DNA from 3 places in the Pseudoalteromonas sp. 10-33 genome. Region 3 is predicted to be linked to each of the others. Evidence: predicted binding sites of a transcription regulator. Region 3 holds the regulator's gene; each other region holds the start of a gene.
What was found. Region 3 encodes LexA, which represses DNA repair genes until DNA is damaged. Its sites were predicted from a motif close to TACTGTATNNNNATACAGTA; they were not measured.
Positions count from the first base shown of each region.

Region 1: ATS76_RS07080 (DNA topoisomerase III) is a predicted target of LexA. The motif match lies at 3,970-3,989, and genes of this name have one in related genera.
Region 2: ATS76_RS07900 (SulA-like leucine-rich domain-containing protein) is a predicted target of LexA. The motif match lies at 1,822-1,841, and genes of this name have one in related genera.

Region 1 covers NZ_LOFI01000008.1:58,687-65,474, forward strand. The annotation lists gene dxs (1-deoxy-D-xylulose-5-phosphate synthase) at 1-619, opposite strand, end outside; gene ispA ((2E,6E)-farnesyl diphosphate synthase) at 721-1,608, opposite strand; gene ATS76_RS07065 (exodeoxyribonuclease VII small subunit) at 1,611-1,853, opposite strand; gene pomA (flagellar motor protein PomA) at 2,149-2,916, shown strand; gene ATS76_RS07075 (flagellar motor protein MotB) at 2,919-3,839, shown strand; gene ATS76_RS07080 (DNA topoisomerase III) at 4,002-5,942, shown strand; gene ATS76_RS07085 (M20 metallopeptidase family protein) at 5,967-6,788, opposite strand, start outside.
Region 2 covers NZ_LOFI01000012.1:1,815-8,602, forward strand. The annotation lists gene ATS76_RS07885 (VC2046/SO_2500 family protein) at 1-31, shown strand, start outside; gene ATS76_RS07890 (DUF6172 family protein) at 226-528, shown strand; gene ATS76_RS07895 (YchJ family protein) at 845-1,324, opposite strand; gene ATS76_RS07900 (SulA-like leucine-rich domain-containing protein) at 1,354-1,797, opposite strand; gene ATS76_RS07905 (tetratricopeptide repeat protein) at 2,086-2,541, opposite strand; gene ATS76_RS07910 (NCS2 family permease) at 2,661-3,953, shown strand; gene ATS76_RS07915 (hypothetical protein) at 4,108-4,866, opposite strand; gene cysB (HTH-type transcriptional regulator CysB) at 5,159-6,136, shown strand; gene ATS76_RS07925 (IS3 family transposase) at 6,200-6,788, opposite strand, start outside.
Region 3 covers NZ_LOFI01000005.1:33,174-39,961, reverse strand. The annotation lists gene ATS76_RS05590 (cytochrome c oxidase subunit 3) at 1-68, opposite strand, end outside; gene ATS76_RS05585 (cytochrome c oxidase assembly protein) at 104-634, opposite strand; gene ctaD (cytochrome c oxidase subunit I) at 634-2,226, opposite strand; gene coxB (cytochrome c oxidase subunit II) at 2,226-3,368, opposite strand; gene lexA (transcriptional repressor LexA) at 3,784-4,401, opposite strand; gene ATS76_RS05565 (PaaI family thioesterase) at 4,578-5,021, shown strand; gene ATS76_RS05560 (hypothetical protein) at 5,023-5,403, opposite strand; gene ATS76_RS05555 (hypothetical protein) at 5,650-6,348, shown strand; gene ATS76_RS05550 (endonuclease) at 6,411-6,788, shown strand, end outside.

The sequences.
Region 1 (6,788 bases), on a different contig from region 3:
TGGTGTAAAAGCTACCAGATAAAATACGTGCAAAATGATTGGTTAATGCGCCAACGTTTTCAGAAATCGACATTTCATTATCATTTAAAATAATAAGCATGTCTGATTTTACATCACCTAAGTGATTCATTGCTTCAAACGCCATGCCCGCAGTAATAGCGCCATCACCAATAACAGCGACAGTTTTACGGCCAGCGCCTTCTTTTTGCGCTGCAATTGACATGCCTAATGCTGCAGAAATTGATGTGCTTGAATGACCAACGCTAAATGTGTCGTAGTCACTTTCATCTCTAAACGGGAATGGGTGAAGGCCATCTTTTTGACGAATGGTGTGCATTAAATCACGCCGACCCGTTAAGATTTTATGCGGATAGGCTTGATGCCCAACATCCCATACTACACGATCTTCTGGTGTGTTATACACGTAATGAAGTGCAACTGTAAGCTCAACCGTGCCTAAACCAGACGCTAAATGACCGCTACTTTGCGATACAGAGTTAAGTAAATACTCACGTAGCTCATTGCTAAACTCGGGAAGTTTATCTTGCGCTAAGTCTCGTAATTGAGCTGGTTTGTCAACCAAGTTAAGTAATGGATACTTGCTACTATCAAGTGTCATGGCTTTTTTATATCCTTCGATCACATTCGCTTTCAAATGGGAGTGAACAACGAATGTTAAGTAATAATGTCAGTGCTATTTGCAATACGCTTAAGCTGCGACTAATGGTCACGTTCAATAAGGTAATTTGCTAGCGACGCAAGAAGCGTTGTATCTGCATCAATAAGTGCTAACGCTTCGTGGGCTTGTGTTATTAAATTTTGCGCCTTTTCTTTAGCGCCTAGCATACCTAATAACGCTGGGTATGTCGCTTTATTCGCTTTTATATCTGAGCCTTGTGGTTTACCTAATATATTGGTGTCACCTTCCACGTCTAAAATATCGTCGTGTACTTGAAATGCCAGCCCTATAGCATACCCAAAAATACTCAAGTTTTCTAAAGTTTGTTCATCTGCGTTTTCACTGCACAGCGCACCTAATGTTATAGCACAGTTAATTAGTGCACCGGTTTTTAACTTGTGGATGCGTTCAAGTTCTTGTACCGAAACAACTGTGTCAGTTGCGGCAATGTCTAAGCCTTGCCCCGCAACCATACCTTCAATACCAGATGCATGCGCAAGAGCTGCAATCATTTTTACTTGCGATTGCGCCGAGCAATTAAAGTTGTGTGTGGCTATAAGTTCAAAGGCGAGAGTTTGTAATGCATCACCGGCTAAAATAGCTTGCGCTTCGCCATACACAATATGACAAGTAGGGTAGCCGCGTCGTAAATCGTCATCATCCATAGCAGGTAGGTCGTCGTGTACTAAGGAGTAACTGTGAATGCATTCTATGGCTGCAGCCAAAACGTCTAAGTCACTTTTTTTAGCACCGAGCATTTCACCAACAGCGTACACCAAAAAAGGGCGTAGCCTTTTACCACCATTAAATAAGCTGTAATGAGTGGCTTCTTTTATGGTTTTATCGCTATCGAGCGGCTGTTCAAAGTAGCGGTTGAGTGTAGTGGCTACATCTATCTGAGCACGTTCAATATAGTCTTTTATGCTCACAACTATTCCATATCGTTATTAAAGTTTGTAAGTGCTGACTTTTCGCTATTACCCATTAAAATAGATACTTTTTGTTCTGCTTGCTGTAGTTTTTCAGATGACGCTCCAGCGAGTGCGATACCACGCTCGAACTGCTTCAATGATTGTTCAAGCGATAAATCACCTTGTTCCATTTCACTAACAATTGTTGATAATTCTTCTAGTGCTTTTTCGAAACTTAAGTTTTCAGGTTTTTTAGTCGCCATCTTTATTTCAGCTTACATAATAAATTTAGGAGCCAATTTTAGGGGGAATGCTAAACTAGGTCAAAGGATGATATGAGTTTTTTACATTTAGGACGATTAATTGCGTGTTAGATTGTGTTATTTATTAAGAAAACTCGATAATTAGGCTGTGTGCCTAACTTGATATAAAATAATAAATATAACTTTATATGTTTATTTACAAAAACGACTTAAGCAATTCAGTATGTTGCCGATAAGCAGTTAATAATAAAAAGTTTATGATAAGGCATTTAAACATGAAATCTCTGGAGGAAATGTGGATTTAGCAACCATAATAGGGATCCTAGGCGCAATTGGCTTAATTGTAATGTCTATGTTTATGAGTAGTAGCGGTGAAATGGGCATGTTTGCCGATGCGCCTTCAAGTGTAATTGTATTTGGTGGCTCGCTATTTATTGTTTTATCAAACTTCACTATGTCTCAATTTTTAGGGATAGGTAAAGTGGTTGGTAAGGCATTCATGTTCAAAATTGAATCGCCTGAAGAGTTAATTGAAAAAGCAGTAGAGCTTGCAGATTCTGCTCGTAAAGGTGGTTTTTTAGCACTCGAAGAAGCTGAAATTCCAAACCCATTTATGCGTAAAGGCGTTGACATGCTTGTTGATGGGCATGACGCTGACGTTGTGCGCGCCACACTTCAAAAAGATATTTCCCTAACCACCACCCGTCACGAGCTCGGTGCTGGCTTATTTAAATCACTTGCCGATATAGCTCCTGCAATGGGGATGATTGGTACATTGATAGGCCTAGTTGCCATGTTATCAAACATGGACGACCCTAAAGCTATCGGGCCTGCAATGGCCGTGGCACTATTGACTACTCTGTATGGTGCATTTTTAGCAAACGTTGTAGCAATACCAATTCAGGTAAAACTCGAACTGCGTAAAGACGAAGAGGCAATGAATCAGCGTTTAATTCTTGATGCTATTTTAGGGATTCAAGATGGTCAAAATCCGAAAGTGATAGAAGGTATTTTGAAAAATTACTTAGCTGAGTCTAAACGTAAAGTTGATACCGAGGAGTAACCATGTCTGATGAAGAGTGCAAATGTCCCCCCCCAGGTTTGCCTGCGTGGATGGGAACATTTGCTGATTTAATGTCGTTGTTGATGTGCTTTTTTGTACTATTATTGGCATTCTCAGAAATGGATGTACTTAAATTTAAACAAATAGCAGGCTCTATGAAGTTTGCTTTTGGTGTACAGAATAAAATTGAAGTTAAAGATATCCCAAAAGGGACATCAGTTATCGCCATGGAATTCACCCCAGGTAAACCAGAACCTACACCAATAGAAACCATTCAGCAGCAAACCGTTGAAATGACCCAGCAAATGCTAGAGTTTCAGGCCGGTGATGAAAGTTCCGCTGGCGGTAGGCAAGAGCAGCGGGGTGATAAGCGCGGTGGTGAGTCTCGAAGCACATCGCAAGAACAATCATCTGAACAAGCAACATCTGCAGCAGATCAAGAGCAAACAAATGAACTCGTTAAAAAAATAGCGCAGCAGTTAGAGAAGCAAATAATAGATGGTGCAATAGAGCTTGAGTCTTTAGGTCAGCAAATTATTATTCGAATTCGTGAGAATGGTTCGTTTCCCTCGGGCAGTGCTTTTTTACAGCCTAAGTTTAAACCCATTATTCAGGATATTGGTGTGCTTTTAAAAGACGTGCCAGGGGAAATTACTGTTTCAGGGCATACAGATGATTTCCAGGTATCGAATGAGTTATACGTTAATAACTGGGATTTGTCGTCTAAGCGCGCAGTGGCTGTTGCCAGCGAATTACAAACAGTTCAAGGATTTGATAAAACACGAATGATGGTCGTTGGCCGTGCGGAAACAAGGCCGCTAGTTCCTAACGATACCAATGAAGACAGACGCCGGAATCGCCGAGTTGAAATATCTATATTACAAGGCAAGGCAAAAGAGTCAGACCCTATTGATGTAAGATAACTCTTTTAATTATAAAGCTGGGCTTAATTAGCAGCCCAGCTTATAAGCTTTACGAGTCACTACCACCTGACACTCATTAATGCAGACAATTCATTAAAAACTCTCCCTCTTTGAAATTGCTATGCTAGACTACTGTTTATATAACCAGTTGTAGGCGAGTGTATGAAACTCTACATTGCAGAAAAACCTTCACTTGGGCGTGCAATCGCTGATGCACTTCCAAAACCACACAAAAAACACGATGGTTACATTGAGGTCGCTAATGGTGATTGTGTTTCGTGGTGTATTGGTCATTTGTTAGAACAAGCTGAGCCTGATGATTACGATGAGCGCTATAAAAAATGGCAACTAGAACATCTCCCGATAATACCGGAACAATGGCAGTTAAAGGCTAAAACAAAAACTCGCAAGCAGCTTAGCGTCTTAAAAAAGTTAATTAAACAGGCTACAACACTTATACATGCCGGTGATCCCGATCGTGAAGGGCAGTTACTTGTAGATGAAGTGATAGAGCAAGCCAAAATAAGTAAAACTAAAAAGCAAAGTATTCAGCGTCTACTTATAAGTGATTTAAACTTAGCGGCAGTTAAAAAAGCGCTTAATAGTATGCGCTCTAATAGAGAGTTTATTCCACTGAGTGTATCTGCACTTGCACGTTCTCGTGCTGATTGGCTATTTGGGATGAATCTCACTCGGGCTTATACGTTAGCTGGGCAAAAAGCAGGGTTTGGTAATGTGCTATCAGTTGGGCGCGTACAAACGCCAATTTTGGGTTTAGTAGTAAATCGCGACAATGAGATAGTTAATTTTGTATCAAAACCATTTTATGAGGTATTAGCTAGTCTAGTTACTCCTAAACAGCAGCTATTTACAGCTAAGTGGGTGCCGAGTAAAGCTTGCGAACCTTATCAAGATGAAGAAGGACGAGTGCTCAATAAAGCATTGGCTGAAAATGTGGCTTCGCGTATAACTAATCAAAAAGGAGAGGTAACAGCGCTTGAACAAAAACAAAAAAAACAAAGTGCACCTTTGCCTTATAACCTATCCGCACTACAAATAGACGCAGCTAAAGCATTTGGCATGCCTGCCCAGCAAGTGCTTGATATTTGCCAAGGATTATATGAACGTCACAAATTAATTACTTATCCTCGTTCAGACAATCGGTATTTACCAAAAGATCATCACCAAGATGCCGCCGCTATCTTTAAAGCGATAGCACAGAACAAAGGACAGCCAGTAGAATTAGTCGATGGAGCAAACGTAAAGCATAAGAGTAAATGTTTTAATGATTCTAAAGTGGCTGCTCACCACGCTATAGTACCGACGGCTAAACTTTTAAAAAGCGCATACTTGGCAAATGATGAAGCGAAAGTATACCAGTTAATATGTAGGCATTATTTAATACAGTTTTACCCAGATTATGTTTATAACGAAACTAAAGCAGAGGTAACAATTGCTGGTGGTTTATTTAAAGCCAACGCTAAACAAGAAGTCAGCTTAGGTTTTAAAGTGTTAATGGGTAAATCAGAATTAAAAGAAGAGGCAACGTTGCCTTATCTTGAAAAAGGAATGAACCTGACATGTACTCAAGGAGGTGTAATAGAAAAGCACACTTCGCCTCCAGCTCATTTTACTGATGCAACATTGTTGGCTGCGATGACGGGGATTAGCCGTTATGTAAAAGATCCACATATCAAAAAAATATTAAAAGAGACCGATGGTTTAGGTACTGAGGCTACTCGAGCTGGCATTATAGAGTTGTTATTTAAACGGCGCTTTTTAAAGCGTGAAGGCAAAACAATTAAAGCTACAGAGACAGGTCTTGCATTAATTAGTGTTTTGCCTGAAGGTTTAGCAAGTCCTGACTTAACGGCAAAATGGGAGTCAAGCCTAGGTGATATTGCACAACAATCCTTGAGTTATCAGCAGTTTTTACAACCTCTACTTGCTGATCTTACTAATTTTGTGGATCAGGCCGCCAACTGTGACAGCAGGGTATTTGCCAAGCTGCCTAAAACGCCTGCCAAAAAGCGCTTTGCAAAGCGCGCTAAAAAAGCACCTTTTAAAAAATCAGGCTACAAAAAAAGCCCTGTAACAAATTGACCGCAGGGCTTGCTTATTTAGAAGTCATTCATTTTTATTAAATAACGCAACCGCAGCGTTACTCATGGCTTTAATTCCAGTAGGAAGCGCCACTTTATAATCTGGTGCAAACTTACTTGAGTGCAATGATGGAAGTGTTTCGTTGTTTTTTATTGCTTTTGCGTATTGCTGTTGATTAACGCCGCCTAGCCAAAATAATGTAATAGGGATGTTTTCGTCTGTACGGCCATAAAGGCCAAAGTCCTCTCCTGCCATTACTGCTTGTGTTTCAAGTACGTTTGTATCGCCTATGGCATTTTTAATAGCACCTCGTACTATATTAGTTTGTGCAGGGTTATTATAAGTCGATGGAATTGATTCATCTTCATGAACTACAACAGCAGGATAGTCAGATTCTTCAAGCCCTGCACTTTGAGCAATTCCTCGGGTTATTCGTTTAATTGCAGCAATTTGCGCATTACGTACATCTGGGTTGTAGCTTCGCAGTGTAAGTTGCAGTTTCACTTCATCAGAAATAACATTATGTTTAGAACCACCATGTATAGAGCCAACTGTTATAACGGATGGTTCAAGAGGAGAAAGCTCGCGACTAGTAATCGTTTGCAAAGCCAGTACTGTACGAGCAGCTATGACTACCGGGTCAATAGTGGTGTGAGGGTATGCACCATGGCCGCCTTTACCTTTTATATTAATATCAACAGAATCCACACTTGCCATGGTATATTCGTTTTTCATGGTAACTTTACCAGCTGGCACGCTAGCACTTACATGTAGGGCAATAATGTGGTCAGGCTTGGCATATTTACTAAATAACCCCTCACTTAGCATTGCTTTAGCTCCGCCTCC
Region 2 (6,788 bases), on a different contig from region 3:
GCGAGAACAATTACATTTGACGATGGCATAATTTACGTTGCCGTAAATAATTTCCGACCATTATCGCCATCATTGATAAGATTTTATGGTGACTCCAAAGCCCAATTGACTAAAATTTGATTTAATGTAAAAAAAGCATCCAAAAATTAAATGCAATTGCTATAATGGCTACAAATGGTATGACATGAATGCCGTTATCATTAAACCAAGGTAATTAGGAACGTAATGAAGAAAACATTCACGCTAAATCACGAGAAAATCAAATACCCTCGTATGGTTGATGCTGCGAAGCATGAAGTGAAAAAATATTTGAAAAGAGAGCGCAACAAAACTCTACCAGAAGATGCAGATTATTGGGCGTTTGACTGTAAGTTCGGTAAAACGGCCGAAGATGCTCAAGTGGTTCATGTGGCTGAAATCAGCAACTGCATTAGCGATATTGAAAAGCAAGAATTAACGTCTTTCTACTTAGAAATACTAGCAAGACCTGCACAGCGCCAACAGTTAGACCTTGATAACGACGAGTAATAATTAGCTTTGTGCATATCAAACTATTTAAATGGGCCCATTGGCCCATTTTTTATGCCTATAGATTACATTCAACCTTTATGCTTTTAAACCAATGCAAAACATTACATATCGTTTTAAGACGTTAACTTTTGTATTGTTAGTAATACTACTTTTAACGCCAACATAAGCCACTCAATGAATGGAGTTAATATTAAACCTAACGAGTTATAAAGGGAGTTATATTTATAAATATTGCTAAGGCTATGCATTAAATGGTTGTGATTGAATAGCTATTAAGTGAGGTGCCCAGTGCACTTCACTTAAAAGAGGATTTTTATACGCTATGGCATTTTTTATATTTTTTGTTACTACCACATGGGCAATCATCATTTCTGCCCACTTTAATATCAGCTACTGGAAATATAATACCATCGAGGTATCGCCACTGGTCTTGCTCTTTAATAAATTGAGACCGCTCGTGTAATTCACAGTAAAGGTTTTGATAAAAGTAGTTTGCCTTGAACTCAACAACCCCTCTATCTCCATCATTGTTTGTATCAATAACAGATAAGCTTATAAATCGACAACTAGTCGAAAACTCTTTAATTTCTTTTACAGGGTTTTCTGCTTGTTTCTCACTCGCATAAGTTTGGTATATATATTTAGCATTTTTTTGTGCGTAAGCTGTAAATCGAGAGCGCATTAACTGCTCGGGTGTTTCTGCTTGTTTATCACCTAATAATAGTGGTTCACAGCAGTTTTTGTAATTCTGTTGACTACCACACAGGCAAGCGATGTTATCTAATGAGTTCATAAAATTAATAAAAAATGTAAAACGTTAGTTTAACAAGCTTGCTTCAAAGAAGGTACATCGATAACGTTAGAATTTTTAGTAAAACAATACAACTTCGTTGTTGTCTTATTTAAATCAAGAGATAAATCAGCTAACAGTTGGTTGTTCAACATGTCTGTCCACGTAATTACTGCGGCAAAATTACCGTTATAAAGTGCGCTGCGTAATACATACTCTAAATTCACTAGATGTTTTTGCCTAATAACCAATAGTTTACTTGTATCTATTGAGCATGAGTCAAGTAAAGCCTTGCTAGGAACATGATCCGGTGCAATTAACAAAGTCCATGCACTTAAGCTGTTGTATTGGTGTAACACCTTTAAAAGCTCAAATGTCGCAGAAATCTCATCTTCAATTTGAATGACATTTACACAATCAGATAATTCGTCTTGCTGGTAGCTCTTTACTGTTCTTACGGTTATAGGCTGTAACATGATATCTCACTCACTGGGTTTATATACAGTACACGTATACAGTAGTTTATACAGTGTTATGGCGCAAGTGTTTTTTTGCTATTTTTTTATACAAATTCAGAGTTTATTTTAAAAAATAGTAGAAGTAATATTTATCCTATTGATTTTTATTGTTTTTATTTTAGTTAAAATATCTACGCTTGGTTTTTTTTTATACAGGTTGAAAAGTTTTGTTCATGGTTTTTCAAATGTAAAGTATAGGTAAGTGCTGTATACAGTATCTTGAGGGGCTCAGTTTTGGAGGCTTGGCTAAGGTGCGGGGGGAATCAAATGGGCATACTGTAACTGATGAATTTGTTCATACAGACTTGCGGCATAACATTGGGCATCTTTAAAACGTTTTGTTTCTATATATTTTCTTAAATCGGCAAGCGCAATCGTAGCCGGCTCATGACCTTGGCTGCTCGACAAACTTAGCCATGCAACTCCATGAAATACGCTTTGTGGAACGCCTTGGCCTTTTACAAAAAATAAGCCTAAATAAAATTGCCCACGATGATCACCAGACATTGCCGATAAACGCATCCATTTTGCAGCGAGGGCAGGCTGGCTATTTTTTAAATAATAGAGTGCCTTATTAAGCGTAGTTTGTTGAGAGCTATTACTTTCAGGAGGCGAACTAGTATCACTTGGTTGTGTCACAAAAGACAAAATGTTGTCTAATTGCTGTTCTAAATCCTGACCGGTTGGTGTTGTTTTTATCATATGTTGTCATTCGGTATAGTTAATTACTTCAATAGTTTAGTATATCGCAAGGTAAAATGTCCTGAAAAATATACTTTTTATGATAAAATCTTGCTACTTTTTATTGTTGTAAGTTCATTATGCTCGAAGCTTTATTTAAAATTAACGAAAATGGGTCCACGGTTCGCCGAGAATGCGTTGCGGGGATGACTACTTTTATCACTATGGTTTACATTGTATTTGTGAATCCGGCCATGTTAGCAGAAGCAGGAATGGATCAAGGGGCTGCTTTTGTTGCTACTTGTATAGCTGCTGCAATCGGTTGTTTTATTATGGGGTTGTGGGCCAATTATCCATTAGCGTTAGCGCCTGGTATGGGGTTAAACGCCTTTTTTACTTACGGCGTTGTATTAGGTATGGGATACACGTGGCAAGCTGCGTTGGGCGCAGTATTTATGTCGGGCTGTATCTTTTTATTGTTAAGTTTATTTAAGGTTAGAGAATGGATAATAAATGCCATTCCTTTAGTGTTAAAGCGGGCTATTGCGACAGGTATTGGTGCGTTTTTGGCCTTAATTGCCCTTAAAAATGCTGGGATTATTGTGGCAAGTCCTGCTACATTTGTGCAGTTGGGAGACATAACATCTCCGGGACCGCTACTGGCTATATTCAGTTTTTTTATTATTGCGGCATTGTTATATCGTGATTTTAAAAGTGGGGTTTTGATCAGCATATTATTAGTCACTGCTATCTCACTTGGTTTAGGCTTAGTTGAATACCAAGGAATTATTGCAGCCCCTCCTTCAATCCTACCTACTTTTATGCAATTGGATTTTGCTGCAGCTTTAGAACTTTCAATGCTTAGCGTTATTTTTGCATTTTTGTTTGTTGATTTATTTGATACGTCGGGCACGCTTGTTGCTGTAACTCAAAAAGCAGGTCTTGCAGATGAAAAAGGGAACATGCCACGCTTAGGCCGTGCCCTCAGTGCTGATAGCTCAGCCACTATTGCAGGTGCAATGTTAGGTACTTCAACGACCACATCTTACATAGAGTCAGTTGCGGGTGTATCTGTTGGCGGGCGTACAGGCTTAACAGCAGTTGTAGTTGGCTGCTGCTTTTTACTTATGATGTTTTTTGCGCCGTTAGCTAATATGGTACCAGCCTATGCAACAGCGGGCGCAATTTTGTATGTTGCTGTACTGATGCTACAAAACCTGAAGTTTGTGGACTGGGACGATATGACAGACGCAATTCCAGTCGCCGTTGTACTGTTGATGACTCCGCTTACGTTTTCAATTGCCCATGGTATTGCACTTGGTTTTATTTCATACACGGCGGTTAAGCTACTTTGTGGTAAACGCAGCGACATAACAATTAGCGTGTGGATATTAACTGCGTTATTCATCGTTAAATTCGCGTTTTTATCGTAAGTATCAAAGTTCTGTTTTAATAGCTAACTATCAGTGATGTTTAGTTATGTATCTTTGTTGATGTGTTCAACTTTCGGTTATAACAGTTAATATTAAATGCTAAAAAAGCCCATACAATGTATGGGCTTTTATATTATTTAGTGGAAAGCAGCTGTTACCATTTCTTTTTTGGAGCAAACAGCACATCTAAATCGTCTTGTTCTTGCTCGTTTTTCTTTTTTAGGGCGCTTGCGTTAGACGCTTTTAGCTCAACGCTAATTTCCTCTAGGTAACGTTCCACTTCCTGACGTTTAGCATTTACATATTCGTCTGAATAAGGCACAGCACTAAGCGTTGCGTAGGCTTTTTCAAAATATTGTCTAGCAGAGCCAACCATACTTGCAGAACGTGCCGAAATACCTCGTTTAATTTGGCTTTCAATATTTATTTTGAGTTGTAGCTTTTCAAGCTGTTTGTCTTCACCAGTAAAAACCTGGCTACTTATACGCCCTTTGGTGTGTTCAGAGCGTAGTATTACACGTAGTTTTTTTATGCCCTGAATTAACGCAACCAGTTGTTTATCGTTGCTTGGTAACGCCATTGAGTCGCTGTTAGTTCCTTGAACAGGATTAGAAAGGTGCTGTTTCATTTCCTCTAAACGGCTTTTTAATGCTTTTGAAGTTGGGGAATGAGTAACCATTGTTTTTAGTGCTTCAGCAATTCGGCTTTGTAATACTCTAATAATGTTTTCAGATAGCGGAATATTAGCCTGATTCATCAATGCTTCTTCAGTTTCTTCTATGATCGCCTTTTGTTTTGTGAGTTCTTTTCGGCGCTCATTTTCTTGTTTTTCTTTGTGTTGCTGAACAGCACTTACCCAAAGTGCAATCACAACCAAAGCAACTATAAGAACAATTATAATAGACACGATCATGGTGTAATTCTCGGATTCATAACCTAATTTTTTAATATTACATTAAATATAAGCCATCGGGGTAGTTTTGCGCGAATTAACTTCAAAATAGCTAAATAAACTGCTGAGAAATAGTAGGACTATGAGATTAATTCGTCTAATCATGGCTACCTCAAGTATATTTATTATGCTAGCCTTGAGCACCACTTCGATAAATGCACGCTATGAGCTTAATCAACGCTTCCAGTAAAACTGATTTAGCTTTATAGAATTTGCCTTTATTTATAATAAATTACAACGTAAAAATGCAGCCATGAAATTACAACAACTCAGATACATCGTAGAAGTACAAAATCATAAATTAAATGTTTCAGCAACGGCTGAGAGTTTATTTACCTCACAGCCTGGTATTTCTAAACAAGTACGTATGTTAGAAGATGAGTTAGGTGTTCAAATTTTTGGGCGAAGTGGCAAGCATTTAACGCATGTAACCAGTGCCGGTGAAGATATTATAAATATCTCGCGTGAAATACTTTCAAAGGTAGAGGGTATAAAAGCCGTCGCAAACGAACACACATTACCAGATCAAGGTAAGCTCAATATAGCAACAACGCATACACAGGCACGTTATGCTTTACCAAGTGTAATTCAAGGGTTTATGAAAAAATACCCAGCAGTATCACTGCATATGCATCAAGGCACACCGCAACAAATATCTGATGCTGCGGCAAGGGGCGATGCCGATTTTGCCATTGCAACTGAAGCGCTTCATTTATATTCAGATTTGGTCATGCTGCCTTGTTATCATTGGAACCGAAGTATTGTTGTTGCTAAAGATCATCCTCTAGCTAAAAAAGCCAATAGTTTAACGGTAGCAGATATTGCCGAATACCCGCTAATTACGTATGTATTTGGTTTTACGGGGCGTTCTGAATTAGACAAAGCATTTAGCGCCCATGGGTTAGAGCCGCATATTGTATTCACCGCGACTGATGCGGATGTAATTAAAACCTATGTACGTTTGGGGCTCGGCGTTGGGGTAGTGGCTTCAATGGCAATTGATGAAATTACTGATACTGATTTAGTGTGTATTGATGCAAGTCATTTATTTGAAGCAAGCACCACTAAAATTGGTTTTAGAAAGGGCAGCTTTTTACGTACTTATATGTATGACTTTATCGAACGCTTTGCACCGCACTTAACTAAAGAACGCGTTGAGCGTGCAAGTTTATTACGCAATCAAGATGATGTAGATAAGTTATTTGAAGATATAGAGCTACCTGTAAAGTAGCGGTGAGTCTGAAAACAAAAAAACCGGCTATTTTGAAGTGACCCCATAAAGTTGGACTCATTTCTAAGCGACTGCCAAGGCCTGATTTCGATACTGTATCGGACTCAGGCCTTTTAGTTTCAGTTTAATACGCTCATTGTTGTAATAGTGGATATATTCTTTAATGTTTTCAATAAGATCATTCACGTCTTTAAACGTTTCGTTGTGGTACATCTCACTCTTCAATATGCCGAAGAAGTTCTCAGCAACCGCATTATCTAAACAATTTCCTTTTCTAGACATACTTTGTTGCAATCCTTTTTCCTTAAGGTGATTTTGATATTGTTTGTTTTGATATTGCCACCCTTGATCTGAGTGTACAACTGGCTTTTCATTTGGCTTCAACCTAGCAGTTGCTGCTTTAAGCATGTCAGTTACCAAAGGGAGTGCAACGGATTTTCTGACTTCGTAACTGATTACCTCTTGGTTGAATAGGTCAATCATAGGCGATAGATATACCTTCTCATTATCCACTTTAAACTCCGTCACATCCGTCACCCATTTTTGATTTGGCTTCTGCGCAGTAAACTCGCGGTTAAGCGTATTTTCTGCGATTTTACCCACTTCACCTTTATAGGATTTATAGCGTTTAGGCCTTACTTTTGACTTGAGC
Region 3 (6,788 bases):
GCAACCGCCCCTACGATAGGCCACGGGCTTTGCTCTGGTACGTAATAATGCTCATATTCTTGATTCATTTTACTTGCTCCTAGTTTCACACTAGTATTAAACGCTAGTTATTACTGGCTACTAGCTGTTCACTAATATCAAATACGGTATAAGATAAAGTTAGCTCTTCAACATCACTTGGAAGCGCTGTATCAACATAAAAAAGCAATTTAAATTCGAGCTCTTCTCCCGCTTTTAGGGGTTGTTGATCAAAGCAAAAACAGGCCATTTTATGTAAATATTTTGCTGCTTTCCCAGGTGAAACAGACGGTACAGCCTGCATAACTTTATCGAGTTCGCTACTATTTTTTGCGCTAAAAACGACTTCTCGCATTTCTCCGGGTTTCACAACCACACTGTACTCTTTTGATTTCACTTCAAAAGGTGCACCGCTTTGTGCATGAGTTGTAAAACTCACGCTAACGTCTCTTGTTTGCTCAATCACGCTACTTTGCTGCGCTTGCTCTAACGATGGCTTCCCATTAAGCCCGGTTAAGTCACAAAACACGTCGTATAACGGCACTAAGGCAAACGCAAACGCAAACATACCTATGCTGATAAGTACTAAGCGTTTAAGGAGCGGTGCATGGGTCATTATTTAATTTCCGGTGGTGTTGAAAAAGTGTGATAAGGCGCTGGCGAATCAACTTCCCACTCCAACCCTTCAGCGCCATCCCATACTTTTGCAGGGACTTTTTCGCCGCCTCTTGCACATTTAAAAACAACCACTACAAACAACAGCTGAGATAAACCAAATGCAAAACCACCAATACTTATAATTGCGTTAAAGTCTGCAAATTGCAGTGCATAATCAGGAATACGGCGAGGCATACCAGCCAAACCTACAAAATGCATTGGAAAAAACAGCACATTTACACTGACTAACGACAACCAAAAATGCCACTTAGCCAGCGTGATATTAAACATATTGCCGGTCCATTTTGGCAGCCAGTAATAAGCACCCGCCATGATAGAAAATACCGCCCCTGTCACTAACACATAATGAAAGTGAGCCACTACAAAATAAGTGTCGTGGTATTGAAAATCAGCGGGAGTAATAGCAAGCATCAACCCTGAAAAACCACCTAATGTGAACAGCACTATAAAAGCAATACTGAACATCATAGGGACTTCAAAGCTAATAGAACCGCGCCACATGGTGGCTACCCAATTAAATACTTTCACGCCGGTAGGTACCGATATCAGCATTGTGGAGTACATAAAAAATAGCTCTGCAGCTACCGGCATACCGGTGGTAAACATGTGATGCGCCCACACAATAAAGCTTAGCAATGCTATAGATGACGTGGCATAAACCATAGATGCATAGCCAAATAGCTTTTTACGCGAGAAAGTGGGCACTATGGTTGAAATGATACCAAAGGCTGGCAAAATCATGATGTAAACTTCGGGGTGACCAAAAAACCAAAATATATGCTGGAACATTACCGGATCGCCACCGCCGGCAGCATCAAAAAAGCTAGTCGCAAAATATTTATCGGTTAAAACCATGGTCACCGCCCCTGCCAAAACGGGCATAACAGCAATGAGTAAAAATGCCGTTATTAGCCATGTCCATACAAACAGGGGGAGTTTCATCCACGTCATCCCAGGTGCACGCAAATTAACTATAGTCACAACCACATTAATAGCACCCATAATTGAGCTAATACCCATAATGTGCACCGCAAATACAAACAAGGCAGTATTGTCGTTACTGTATGTGGTTGAAAGCGGAGCATAGAAGGTCCAGCCAAAAGCAGGACCTCCTCCAGGCATAAATAAAGAAGCAAGCAAAATTAAAAATGCGAAAGGTAAAATCCAAAAGCTCCAGTTATTCATTCTAGGTAATGCCATATCTGGCGCACCTATCATTAACGGTATCATCCAATTGGCTAATCCCGTAAAAGCCGGCATAACGGCACCAAACACCATTATTAAACCGTGAACTGTGGTCATTTGATTAAAAAAGTGAGGGTCGACTAACTGTAATCCTGGCTGAAATAACTCGGCCCTGATCACCATAGCCATTGCGCCACCAATTAAAAACATGGTCAGCGAAAATATTAAATATAAGCTACCAATATCTTTATGATTAGTTGTATAAAGCCAACGTTTAAAGCCTTTAGCTGGGTAATGAGCATGGTGCGCTTCGTTGGCATTAGGTTGTTCTGCTATGCTACTCATTAGTTAGCCTCCGCGTCGGCATCAAGTGCTGCTTGAATCTCACTAGGCTGAATAACATCACCGGTATCGTTACCCCATGCATTGCGCTTGTAAGTAATAACCGCAGCCAATTGTTTTATAGATAACTGCTTGGCAAATGATTGCATTGCCGTGCCTGGGCTCCCATGAATAAGTATGTCTATATGACCTTTTATATCGCCAAGTACAATTGGGCTGCCTTTAAGAGCCGGAAATACGCCCGGTAGCCCCATACCTGTAGGCTGATGACACGCGGCACAACTTGCCATGTATACCTGAGCACCCAGTTCCATTAACTCTTCTTTTGGTAATGTTTGATCAAGTAAAGCTGCATCAGCTAAAGCTGCTTGTTGTTTAGCTTGTTTAGCGTCGGCAAGCCATACTTTAAAATCAGCTTCAGATTTAGCCTCAACTACAACAGGCATAAATCCATGATCTTTACCACACAGCTCAGCACACTGGCCTCGGTAAATTCCTTCTTCGTTTATGTTGGTCCATGTTTCGTTAATAAAGCCCGGATTTGCGTCTTTTTTAACGGCAAAGTCTGGTACCCACCAAGAGTGAATAACATCATCTGAGGTCATTAAAAAACGAATTTTTTGATTAATTGGCAGTACGAGGGGTTTGTCTACCTCAAGCAAATAATTCGGGTTTTTATCTGCTAAATTGGTAATTTCATCTTGAGAGGTTGCAAGCATTGAGTAAAACTCTACATCTTCTCCCATGTATTCATAATGCCATTTCCACTGCGAGCCTGTCACTTTAATTGTTAAGTCGGCTTTACTGGCATCTTCCATCGCTATTAACGTTTTTGTAGCTGGCACTGCCATCGCAATTAATATAACAAATGGTATTGCAGTCCAAAGAATTTCTACTTTAGTACTTTCATGGAATTGAGCGGGAACCGCCCCTTTAGATTTTCGATGATGAATGAGTGCCCAAAGCATGATGGCAAACACTATTATTCCAATTACACAACATATAAAAAATATGGTCATGTGTAATTCGTAAACATTTTCACTTATATCTGTAACGCCCTTGCGCATATTATATTGGCTGTTGGCCAACGCTAACTGCGGAAAAACACACAATATAAGCCACAAGGTACAACTAAGTTTACCCATGTGACGACTCCTTTGATGCTGTTGCTAGTGCAAAGCGAAGAGGCATACGGCTTAAACGCCAATTCGTTATTTTTATTTTTGTATTAATGCCATTTGATTTATAAAAAAATTGGCATTCACTGCGCTAGCAACAAATTTATTGTGTGTGCTCAAAACTTAAAAGCGATGAGTATTGCCAGCGTCAGTTCATTAACAATTAGTTAATATTTAACCAGCATGCAAGTTTTTTGTATTAAAAACAAACAATAAATATGTAAAAAGTAGAGAGTTGATTTAGTTTAGCGTAGAAAAAAGTAGCTAAAATCGAGAGGTAGTAAGGGCTGAGAATGAAATAAGGAGTATGAATAAAAAAAACAAATTTAAAAAAATAAAAATGCGCACCAAAATAGTGCGCAATTTATAAAATATGGTAAAGCTACATCCAGTCTGCGTTACGAATAACACCCACTGCCAAGCCTTCAATGTTGAATGACTCAGTTTCGAGGTCGACCTTAATTGGTGCAAACTCGTCATTTTCGGCATGAAGTAATACCTGACGACCTGCCTTTTCAATACGTTTTACTGTTACATCGTCATCAACACGGGCAACCACAACTTGGCCATTTTCAGCCACTTGTGTTTTATGTACAGCAAGTAAGTCGCCATCCATAATGCCTATATCTTTCATACTCATACCATTTACGCGCAGTAAAAAGTCAGCAGCTGGTTTAAACATTAATGGATCAATTTTACAGTGGCTCTCAACATGCTCTTGCGCCAAAATGGGTGAACCCGCCGCAACTCGACCAATAAGCGGTAAACCTAATTGCTCCGGTTCCTCTTCTTCAACAAGTTGAATCCCTCGGCTTGCGCCTGGCTTCATTTTAATCACCCCTTTTTTGGCAAGGGCTTTTAAATGTTCTTCAGCGGCATTTGCACTTTTAAACCCTAACGTTTGTGCTATTTCAGCACGTGTAGGCGGCATACCAGTGTCTTTAATAAACACTTTAATTAATTCGAGTATTTGAGCTTGGCGTTTAGTTAATGGGCGCATACAACTGGTTTTCCATACAGTACATTTAACTGTGAGTATATACAGTTAAATAAAAATCGCAAATTTAAATTACCCGTTCAAATAGCCAAATTACTTCCTTACGTGTACATTTTAGGTGCTTTCTAAAATAGCCTATAAAAATAGTAACTTGCTTCATTAAATTTAAAGGAATCTATATGAGTATTTGGCATCAACCGATTACATTAGCACTGTGCAAACAATTGGACGAAGGCATTAATGGCCAAGGTACCCTAATGAAAACCATGGGAATAGAAATAACAGAGATAGGCGATGATTACTTAGTCGCAACTATGCCTGCAATCCCTGCACATCATAATCCTATTGGCATGGTTCATGGCGGCGCTAACGTTGTACTGGCAGAAACGGTAGCCAGCTATGCTGCTAATTTTGTTGTCGATTTCACAAAATTTTACTGTGTTGGGCAAGAAATAAGCGCAAGCCATTTAAAGGCTTCTCGTAATGGTACATTAACGGCAACAGCACGCGCATTTCATATTGGAAAGCGTAGTTCAGTATGGGAAATAAAAATCACAAATAGCCGTAACGAGCTGTGCTGCGTATCAAAAATGACCGCAGCCGTTGTTGAACGAAAAGCGTAGGTTACTTCTCGAGAGGGTAAATTGTTATTTCCATACCCGCGCCAATAGCAGATATACGAAGTAGTGTATCTGCATGTAAAGCTTGATTAAAACACTTTGGCGATGTGCCTGACTCAAACCCTATATCAAACGTTCTGCGTGAACAGCTTAACCATTGCTTTAATGCATTGCGTGAACACGATTCAATAAGCTCACAAATATGGTTTATTGCTTTGTCTGGTGATTTAACATCGCCAGCTACCTCAATACGCGCTAATTGACGGTATTCGTCTTTGTCATAATGTAAAATCGTTGCGACTTTTTTTAGGTCGGCCACCAGCACACTAATATCTTGTTTTGACTCAAGCTCTAGATCTACATTTAAAAATTGAATTTCCGACATTGTTTCGTATTTATCCTCTAATGGTTACCTTGCAAACTTTAACGCAGTTTTATCGTTATACCAAATCAACACCCTATAAATAGACACTTTATCAGTTAATACTCTTATTTTAGAGTGTTATTGCTACTTACTATTCGCGCTATTGTGCTGCAACTCAGTTTTAATGTACTAGTGCGACATTTTGTCGCACTCACCTTGCCTACCATTCGCGTAAAATGTTTATTAAAAATAATAAGATAAACACCTATGAAAAAAATATTTAAGCCAGCACGTAAACTTCATAAATGGTTAGGCTATTTATTAGGCCTACAAATTTTAGCTTGGTTGCTTGGCGGTTTAGTGATGAGCGCTATTCCGCTTGAAAAAGTACATGGAAAACACCTAGCAACACGCAATCTAGCCAACCCTTTTAAAAGCCATCATTACGTCGCATCAATTGATGATATTGTTTCGCAAGTCACTAATCCGACTAAAATAACCTTTGCGCATTTTTTATCTACCCCACTTATAACCGTAACCAGTAAAGACAACCAACAAAGCTTTAATGGCATCACTGGGCAACCATTTAAAGCACCTAACAAACAGCAAATAATTGCTAATGCGCACGCACATTTACTTATTGATGCTCAACCCGAAAGTACCGCATTATTAGCGGTAGGACCACGAGAAAGCGGTTATAAAAAAAATGTATGGCAAGTACAATTTAACGATACATTTAGCACCACCCTCTATTTGTCATCAGATACAGGCCAAGTGATTACTGTGCGCAGTACACTGTGGCGAATTTTCGACTTCTTTTGGATGCTTCATATTATGGATTACGATGAGCGTGAAAACTTTAATAATCCTTTATTAATTAGCTTTGCAGCAACCAGTGTACTTTTTTGTTTAAGTGGTTTTTTGCTGCTATTGCAAAATATAAGGATTAAACGCAGTTTTAAATAAGTGTATGTTTGCCTGTTAAGCCAGTAAACTAGGCGCTCCTGTAGTTCACGTATGTGATGGATATGACCCGATTGATTTTGGCCTTACTGGCTTGCTGTGTCTGTTTTTCGGTATCAAGTAAAGACTTTACTCGTTTCTCTACTGCTAAAAAGCACTTAATAAAAACACTACCGAACAATGCAAAAAGCCTGTATTGCGGTTGTGATATTAAAAAACAAGGTAAAAAACTAGTGCCAGATCCAACGGGTTGTGGCTATGTACCTCGTAATACGTTCACGCGCTCTGGCAAAATAAATCAGCGCGCTTTACGTATTGAATGGGAGCACATAGTGCCGGCATGGGAGTTTGGCCATCAACTACAATGTTGGCAAAACGGCGGGCGAAAAAATTGCCGTAAGGTCAGTGCTAAATTTAGGAAGATGGAAGCCGACATAAACAAT